2 regions of the Cupriavidus phytohabitans genome follow, and region 1 is predicted to be linked to the other one. Evidence: riboswitches for the same ligand, from Rfam matches in the RefSeq annotation. Region 1 holds a riboswitch; the other holds the start of a gene.
The links. Region 1 has a riboswitch for glycine ahead of J8I34_RS15310 (D-amino acid dehydrogenase). Riboswitches for the same ligand answer to the same signal wherever they lie in the genome.

Region 1 (4,177 bases):
AGGCTGGCCCGCAGGCATACTGCATCGCCTACGTGAAGCTGGACGAGGGCGTGACCATGATGACCCATATCGTCGATTGCGATCTCGATGAAGTGCGCATCGGGCAGAAGGTGAAGGTCAAGTTCGCGCCCAGCGCGGACGGGGCGCCGGTGCCGGTGTTTGCGCCGGCCTGAAGGTGATGCCAGACGACGCATGCAACGTGCGCCGCTGGTTTGCTCCCCTCGCCCGCTTGCGGGAGAGGGGCCGGGGGTGAGGGCAGGCGCTGGCATAGCGACGCCCTTCACTTCGTTGATGCTCCGGCCCTCACCCCCACCCCTCTCCCACTTCGCGGGAGAGCGGTGCGTTCACAATGGGCGGTAGTTCTGGTTTGAAATCCCGCTGTCGTCACCCTGCATTTGCAGCCAGCCGCTCAGGCCCTCCCTAGCGCCATCCCACCTGGCACCGCCACCTTCTGCGCTTCCAGCGCCTGCGCCACCACCCCGGCCACCATATCCGCCGTCACCGCGGACAGCGTCCAGCCCAGGTGCCCGTGCCCGGTGTTGTAGAAGATGCACCGCGCCCGCCCGCGGCCAACGCGCGGCAGCATGTCGGGCAGCATCGGACGCAGCCCCGCCCACGGCACCACGCTGCGCGTGCTGACGCCGGGGAAGCACTGCTGCACCCATTCCACCAGCGGCCGGATGCGGTCGGCGCGGATGTCGCGGTTGAAGCCGTTGAACTCCGCGGTGCCGGCCACGCGGAAGCGGTCGTTGCCGAGGCGGCTGGTGACCAGCTTGGTTTCGTCGTCGAGCAGGCTGACGGTCGGCGCAGCGGCGCGGCTGGCGGCGTCGTTCAGGTTGACGGTGATGGAATAGCCTTTGACCGGATAGATGTTGACACGGTCGCCCAGCCCGGCGGCCAGCGCGCGGCTGGCGGTGCCGGCGCAGATCACCGCGCCGTCGAAGGTCGAGGTGGTGCTGTGCGCGCCTTCCTGCACGGTGACGCTGGCGCTGCGGCCATCGGTGGTGACATTGCGCACGTCCTCGCCGTAGCGGCAGCGCACGCCCATGCGCTCGATGGCGGCGGCCAGGCCGCTGGTGAACTTGTGGATGTCGCCGGTCGAATCGCTTTCGGTGAAATAGCCGCCGTAGTACGTGCCGGCCAGCGTCGGCTCGATCGCGCGCATTTCCGCCGGCGTGACCGCGCGGCGCTCCAGCCCGCCCTGTGCCAGCAGGGCCGAGACGCGGCCCGCGTGCTCGAAGCCGGCCTTGTCGCGGTAGATATGCAGGATGCCTTCGCGCTTGTGGTCGAAGTCGATGCCTTCCTGCGCGGCCCACGCGAACAGGTGCTCGCGCGCCGCGATGGCCAGGCGCGCCGTTTCGATGGTGTTGCGGCGGTAGTGCGGGATCGAGGCGATGAACTCGGCGAACCAGCTCAGCTTGTGCCAGCTCGGGCGCGGGTTGACCAGCAGCGGCGCATCGCTGCGCAGCATCCACTTCAGGCCCTTGAGGATGGTGGACCAGTGCGTCCAGACCTCGGCGTTGGAGGCGGAAAGCTGCCCGCCATTGGCGAACGAGGTTTCCATCGCGGCGTAGCGGTGGCGCTCGAACAGGGTGACGGAGAATCCGCGCCGGGCGAGCGCGTAGGCAGTGGTGACACCGGTGATGCCACCGCCGATGACGGCGATTGTCTTCATGATCTGGCAGTCCAGAAACGTCGGAGTTGGAGCCCGCACGCGACATGCGTGGCGGACGCCCCCTCTGTTCCTGACCTGAGAGATTCACGACAATCGCCGCTTGTACGGGGGGCGAGGGCCGCTTGCTCCTTCGGTATGCCGGCTGACGATGGCGGCATTCTTCAGAGTGCTGTGACGCGTGATACCGGTCCTTCTGCCTGAGAGTTTCCGGGGCGGTTGCTCCTTCGGCGCTGTCCGCGGCGGCTGCCGCCGGATCAGTCTCTCCCAGCATCACGTTGGCGTGTGAGCCAATCCGGGCAAATCTAGAGATAAAGCCCCCGTGTGGATATGCGGGTAAACGTGGATGGAGCTTCAGGCACTCGCCTGGGTCGGCCGCCTTGTTTCCGCACCGGCGCGGCGCTATGTCGCACTGCGTCAAACCGTCCCGGCACCTAGAATGTCGGCACTCGCTACGCGGAGGAAGTGCGCCACGAGCCGGATACGGCGCACCAGACGGGCGAGCCAGAAGAACAGAAAAGGCATTCCAGTGAGAAGAAACCGGATCGCGCTGGCCGCTTCGGCCGCGCTGATGGGCCCCGGCATTGCCGGCGCGCAGGCGGATGGACCCGTCGCCGCGCCGCAGCCCCTGCAGGAAGTCGTGGTCTCGGCCAAGAGCGAGCGCGGCGAAACGCCCGCCACGCCGCCCAATACGCCATCGCCCGCCTACGGCATCAGCGCCGCGCGCATGGCGGACTTCAACGTGGTCAACACCGAAGACGCGCTCAAGTACGCGCCCAACCTCGCCGTGCGCAAGCGCTTCATCGGCGATATGAACTCGATCATCTCGGTGCGCAGCACCAGCTCGCGGCAGTCGGCACGCGGGCTGGTCTATGCCGACGGCCTGTTGCTGTCGAACCTGCTGGGCTCCGATTTCACCTTCCCGCCGCGCTGGTCGCTGGTCAACGCCGCCGAGATCGAGCGCGTCGACGTGCTGTATGGCCCGTATTCGGCGCTGTATCCGGGCAATTCGCTGGGGGCGACCGTGCTGATCAGCACGCGCACGCCGGAGAAGTTCGAGGGCGATGCCAGCGTGCAGCTGCTCACGCAGCGCTTCAACCTGTACGGCACGCACGACAATTTCAACGGCGTGCACGCCAACGCCTACGTGGGCGACCGCGTCGGGCCGTTCTCGTGGCTGGTCAGCGTGGACCGGCAGGACAGCAAGAGCCAGCCGCTGAGCTTCTACACCGCGGCGCGCTCCAGCGTGCGTGCGACCTCGGCCGACAAGCCCGTGACCGGCGCCTACTTCGACCAGGACCAGACCGGCGCCGATCGCACCGTGATGGGCGTCAACAGCGAGGGCGTCACGCACACCGTGCAGGACCAGCTCAAGGTCAAGCTCGCCTACGACATCACCAACACGCTGCAGGCGCAGTTCACCGCCGCCTACTGGCAGCAGGACCGTTCCAGCGCCACCGGCAGCTACCTGCGCGATGCCAACGGCAATGGAGTGTCGAGCGGCCCGGTCAATATCGGCGGCTTCCGCTACGTGATCCCTGCCAACGCATTCGCGCCCAGCAATGGCGAAGACGCGCGCTGGCTCTACGGCCTGTCGCTGCGCACGCGCAACGAGACCGGCTGGAACTTCTCCGGCGTGGCGTCGCTGTTCGATGTCAGCAAGGACATCGGCCGCACCGCCAGCACCGCGGGCAACGGCCCGGGCACGGTGACCTATGGCGACGGCACCGGCTGGCGCACGCTCGACCTGAAGGCCGACTATCGCCCGCAGCAGCTCAAGGGCGGCCACTGGGTCACCTTCGGCTACCACTACGACAACTACCGGCTCAGCAACACCACTTACAACACTTCGGACTGGCAGGCCGCCACCATCTCCGCGTTCAACAACGCCTTTGCCGGCAAGACCGAGACGCAGGCGCTGTATGCGCAGGACGCGTGGTACTTCGCCGATGACTGGAAGCTGATCCCGGGCGTGCGCTGGGAGCACTGGCGCGCCTATGACGGCAGCCGCAGCCAGCCGGGCGTGGATGTCGCCTACCCGGTGCGCAGCGAGTCCAACTGGTCGCCCAAGCTGGCGCTGGAAAAGGCCATCGGGCAGGACTGGCTGGGCCGGCTGTCGCTCGGCCAGGCCTATCGCTATCCGACCGTCGCCGAGCTGTTCCAGGGCCGCATCACCGGCACCTCGCTGATCAACAACGATCCCAACCTGAAGCCGGAACGCTCGTTTTCGAAGGACCTGACCTTCGAGCGCACGGTCGACCGTTCGTACTTCCGCGTGTCGGTGTATGAGGACGACATCCGCGATGCGCTGGTCAGCCAGACCAACACCACGGTGTTCCCCACCGTCACCAGCTTCCAGAACGTCGACCGCGTGCGCACGCGCGGCATCGAGCTGGCCTACGACGGGCGCGACGTGCTGGTGAGCGGCTTCGACCTGTCCGCCAGCGGCGCATACAACCATTCGAAGACGCTGGAGAACGCCAATAACCCGGCCTCGGTGGGCAA
Region 2 (4,177 bases), on a different contig from region 1:
GGCGTCGGCGATGGCGCGGTAGTCATTGACGTCGCCGTTGACGCCCGGGTACTGCAGCAGCACGCCGAAGGCGCCCGCGGCAGCGGCGTCGGCGGCAGGGCCGACCTTGACTTCGATGCCCAGCGGCAGCGCGCGCGTGCGTACCACTTCCAGCGTCTGCGGCAGCACGTCGTCGGCGACGAAGAAGGTGTTCGAGTCGTGCTTGTTCACGCGCTGCAGCAGCGTCATCGCTTCGGCGGCGGCGGTGCCTTCGTCGAGCATCGACGCATTGGCGATATCCAGCCCGGTCAGGTCGGTGACCATCTGCTGGAAGTTCAGCATCGCTTCCAGGCGGCCTTGCGAGATTTCCGGCTGGTAGGGCGTGTACGCCGTGTACCAGGCCGGGTTCTCGAAGATATTGCGCAGCACGACCGCGGGCGTGACGGTGTTGTAGTAGCCCTGGCCGATAAAGCTCTTGAGCACGCGGTTCTTGCTTGCCAGGCTGCGCAGCCTGGCAAGCGCGGCTTCCTCGCTCAGCGGCTCGGTGAACTCGCCCATCGGCATGCCGTCGCGGCGGCGGATGGCGGCGGGGATCACGGCGTCGATCAGCGCGGCGCGGCTGTCATAGCCGAGCACCTGAAGCATGTGCTGCTGTTCGGGGGTATCGGGGCCGATATGGCGGGCGGCGAAGGCGTCGCGCGCCTCCAGTTCGGCCAGCGTGGGCCGGTTACCTTGGGCGGCAGTCATGGGAAGCGGGGCGTTCATGGGCAAGAACCTCGTGGGGAGCGCTGCGGCAGGTGGTCAGCCGTGCCGCGGCGCTGCAATTTGCTTGTCATTCCCGCCTTCGCGGGAATGACGGACTTCAGGCGCCGACGCTGGCCTTGTACGCGTCGGCTGACATCAGGCCGTTGACGTCGTCGCTGTTGGCGGGCTTGAGCTTGAACAGCCAGGCGTCGAAGGCGTCGGCGTTGACGCTTTCCGGCGCGGCCGTGGCGGCTTCATTGACGGCGATCACTTCGCCGGCCACCGGGGCGTAGATGTCGGAAGCAGCCTTCACCGATTCGACCACTGCCAGCGCGTCGCCGGCACCGACCGACTTGCCCACTTCGGGCAGTTCCAGGAAGACGATGTCGCCCAGCGCGTCCTGTGCGTGGTCGGTGATGCCAATGGTGAGCGTGCCGTCGGCTTCGACGCGCACCCACTCATGCGACTCGGTGTATTTGAGGTCGGCGGGGAAATTCATGAAGGTTCTCCGGATTCAGATCTGTTTCTTGTTGGGTGATGCCTGCCCGGCAACGCTGCCGGCAGGCGAGGGCGACCGTTGGGTGAGCGGGTGTTTCCCTCAGCTCACGAGTGCCTTGCCATTACGCACAAACGGCAGTTTAACCACAGTCGCGTTGAGTTTGCGGTCGCGGATCTCCACCTGCACGGTGTCGCCGACGTTCACGCCCCGCGGCAGGCGCGCGAACGCAATCGATTGCGACAGCGAGGGGCTGAAGGTGCCGCTGGTGATTTCGCCGTCACCGGCGGGCGTGATGACCTTCTGGTGGGCGCGCAGCACGCCGCCTTTCTCGCGCAGGATCAGGCCGAGGAACTGCCGCTGTTGTCCGTTGGCGGCCAGCGCCGCCTTGCCGGTGAAGTCGCGCTCGCTCTGCAGGTCGACGGTCCAGGCCAGGCCAGCGTCCAGCGGCGAGGTATTGATGTCCATGTCCTGGCCGTACAGGTTCATGCCGGCTTCCAGGCGCAGCGTGTCGCGCGCACCCAGGCCAGCCGGGCGCACACCCGCGGCGTTCAGCTTTTCCCACAGGCCGGCGACGCTGGCGGCCGGCACGACCAGCTCGAAACCGTCCTCGCCGGTGTAGCCGGTGCGCGCGACCATGACCTCGCCGAGTGCGGGGTCCTGCACCACCACAGCGTTGAACGGCTTGAGCGCATCGGAAGGTTGGGTCGAGGGGAAGGTGCTCCACACCTTGGCGCGGGCGTTGGGCCCCTGCACCGCCACGATTGCCAGCGGCTGTGCGCCGGCCGGCGCGACATCTTCACGGCGCGGGGTAATGGTCACGCCGCTGCCGGTGGCATCGTTGCGGGCGCGGATCCAGTCGATATCGCCGACCGCGGTGCCGGCGTTGACCACCAGGCGGAAACGGTCCTCGGCAAAGAAGTAGACGATCAGGTCGTCGATCACGCCGCCTTTCTCGTCGAGCATGCACGAGTACAGCGCCTTGCCCGGCGTCTGCAGCTTGTCGACGTTGTTGGCCAGCAGGCCGCGCAGGAAGGCGCGGGTATTGGGGCCGCTGAGATCGACCACGCACATGTGCGACACGTCGAACATGCCGGCGTCGGTGCGCACGGCGTTGTGCTCTTCGATCTGGGAGCCGTAGTTGACCGGCATGTCCCAGCCGCCGAAATCGACCATGCGGGCGCCGAGGGCGCGGTGGATGGCGTTGAGGGGCGTGGCCTGGAGCGTCATGGAATCCTCGGGGGCAATGTCGGGTTGCGAAAACAAAAAAGGGCCATCCGCCGCGGCGATCGCTACGCCAATATGGCAAGCAATCCGCTGCGGCGGATGACCCCTCTGTCCTCGATACCTGAGAGATTACGAAGCGGATCCAGTGGACCCAACCTCGCGCGCCCCTTCGGTGGGCACGCTCGCCACGAATGGCGGGTGCCGCTCTCCAGAGTGCGGCATGCATCGTGTGCATGTTGCATGCCGATCCGAACGGTCCGTGGTGCCTGAGAGTTTTCGGGTGATACCCCTTCGGCGGCGCAGTTCTGCGCGCTCTCCCGGTCGGATGCGCGCAATGTACGGGAGGCCCCGGCCTTTGTCAAACCAGGCCGGACGGCCGCCCGGCGGCTGTACCCGTTCCTGCGCCCCGCCGCCAGGGGGCGGAACGTAGCGTTATTTATTCTTGTCGTCGGTCACGACGTTACCGATCACGCCGCCCACGGCCGCGCCACCCAGCGTACCCAGTGCGCTGCCCTCGGTCAGGATGGCACCGCCCACGGCACCCGCGCCCGCGCCGATGGCGGTATTGCGCTGCTTCGGGGTCATATCCGCGCAACCAGCGAATGCCGCGACCGTCGCGCCGATCAGGGTCACCTTGGTCAATGTCTGCAGGATATTCATTGTTGGCTCCGAGTGATGAATATTGCATGTCCGAGACACGCCTGGACATGACTGTTAGAACCTGGTGCACGTTCATCGGCTCCGGCCTTTACGAAGTGTTACGCCAGTGACACAAGGAGGGCCGACGATGCGGCAGGCGCTGACTGACCAGGCGCGGCCAGCGTGTTAACATCAACAGCTTTGCCGCCGGGCGCGTTTGCTGCCCCTGGCGCGCGCCTCGCATTCGCCCCATTTATTCGCCCCATTCATCCGCCCCATCTCCCGACCGCCCTTCGCATGAGCCACGGCCTGAATTCCGCCCAATCCGAAGCCGTCCGCTATCTGGACGGACCCTGCCTGGTGCTGGCCGGGGCGGGTTCCGGCAAGACCCGCGTGATCACGCAGAAGATCGCGCACCTGATCGAGGACAAGGGCTTCGAGCCGCGCCATATTGCCGCGGTCACCTTCACCAACAAGGCGGCCAAGGAGATGCAGGAGCGCATCGGCAAGCTGATGGAAGGCAAGACCACGCGCGAGGGCAAGCGCATCCCGCTCAAGCAGCTGACGGTCTGTACCTTCCACTCGCTCGGCGTGCAGATCCTGCGCATGGAGGCGGAGCACGTCGGCCTGAAACCGCAGTTCTCGATCATGGATTCGGATGACTGCTTCGGCCTGATCCAGGAGCAGCTCGGCACTACTGACAAGAAGCTGATCCGCGGCGTGCAGAGCACGATCTCGCTGTGGAAGAACGGCATGGTCGATCCCGAGGCCGCGATCGCGCAGGCCGCCAATGCCGACGAACACCAGGCCGCGCTGGTCTACCGCAACTACGTCGCCACGCTGAACGCCTACCAGGCGGTGGATTTCGACGACCTGATCCGCCTGCCGGCAGAACTGTTCGCGCGCAACGAAGCGGTACAGCTGAAGTGGCAGAACCGGCTGCGCTACTTCCTGGTCGACGAATACCAGGACACCAACGCCTGCCAGTACCAGCTGCTCAAGCTCCTGGCGGGCGGCTCGCACCTGCGCGCGCCGGCCTTTACCGCGGTGGGGGACGACGACCAGGCCATCTACGGCTGGCGCGGCGCCACG

Region 2: linked by a shared signal. The riboswitch ahead of gcvT (glycine cleavage system aminomethyltransferase GcvT) and the one ahead of J8I34_RS15310 (D-amino acid dehydrogenase) in region 1 are both predicted to bind glycine.

Annotation. Positions count from the first base shown of each region.
Region 1 covers NZ_JAGIQB010000019.1:60,629-64,805, forward strand. Annotated here, with positions in the region: gene J8I34_RS15305 (Zn-ribbon domain-containing OB-fold protein) at 1-173, shown strand, start outside; gene J8I34_RS15310 (D-amino acid dehydrogenase) at 410-1,675, opposite strand; glycine riboswitch at 1,730-1,850, opposite strand; glycine riboswitch at 1,851-1,952, opposite strand; gene J8I34_RS15315 (TonB-dependent receptor) at 2,202-4,177, shown strand, end outside.
Region 2 covers NZ_JAGIQB010000008.1:178,129-182,305, forward strand. Annotated here, with positions in the region: gene gcvP (aminomethyl-transferring glycine dehydrogenase) at 1-744, opposite strand, end outside; gene gcvH (glycine cleavage system protein GcvH) at 842-1,222, opposite strand; gene gcvT (glycine cleavage system aminomethyltransferase GcvT) at 1,322-2,449, opposite strand; glycine riboswitch at 2,545-2,668, opposite strand; glycine riboswitch at 2,690-2,776, opposite strand; gene J8I34_RS08020 (YMGG-like glycine zipper-containing protein) at 2,879-3,106, opposite strand; gene J8I34_RS08025 (UvrD-helicase domain-containing protein) at 3,383-4,177, shown strand, end outside.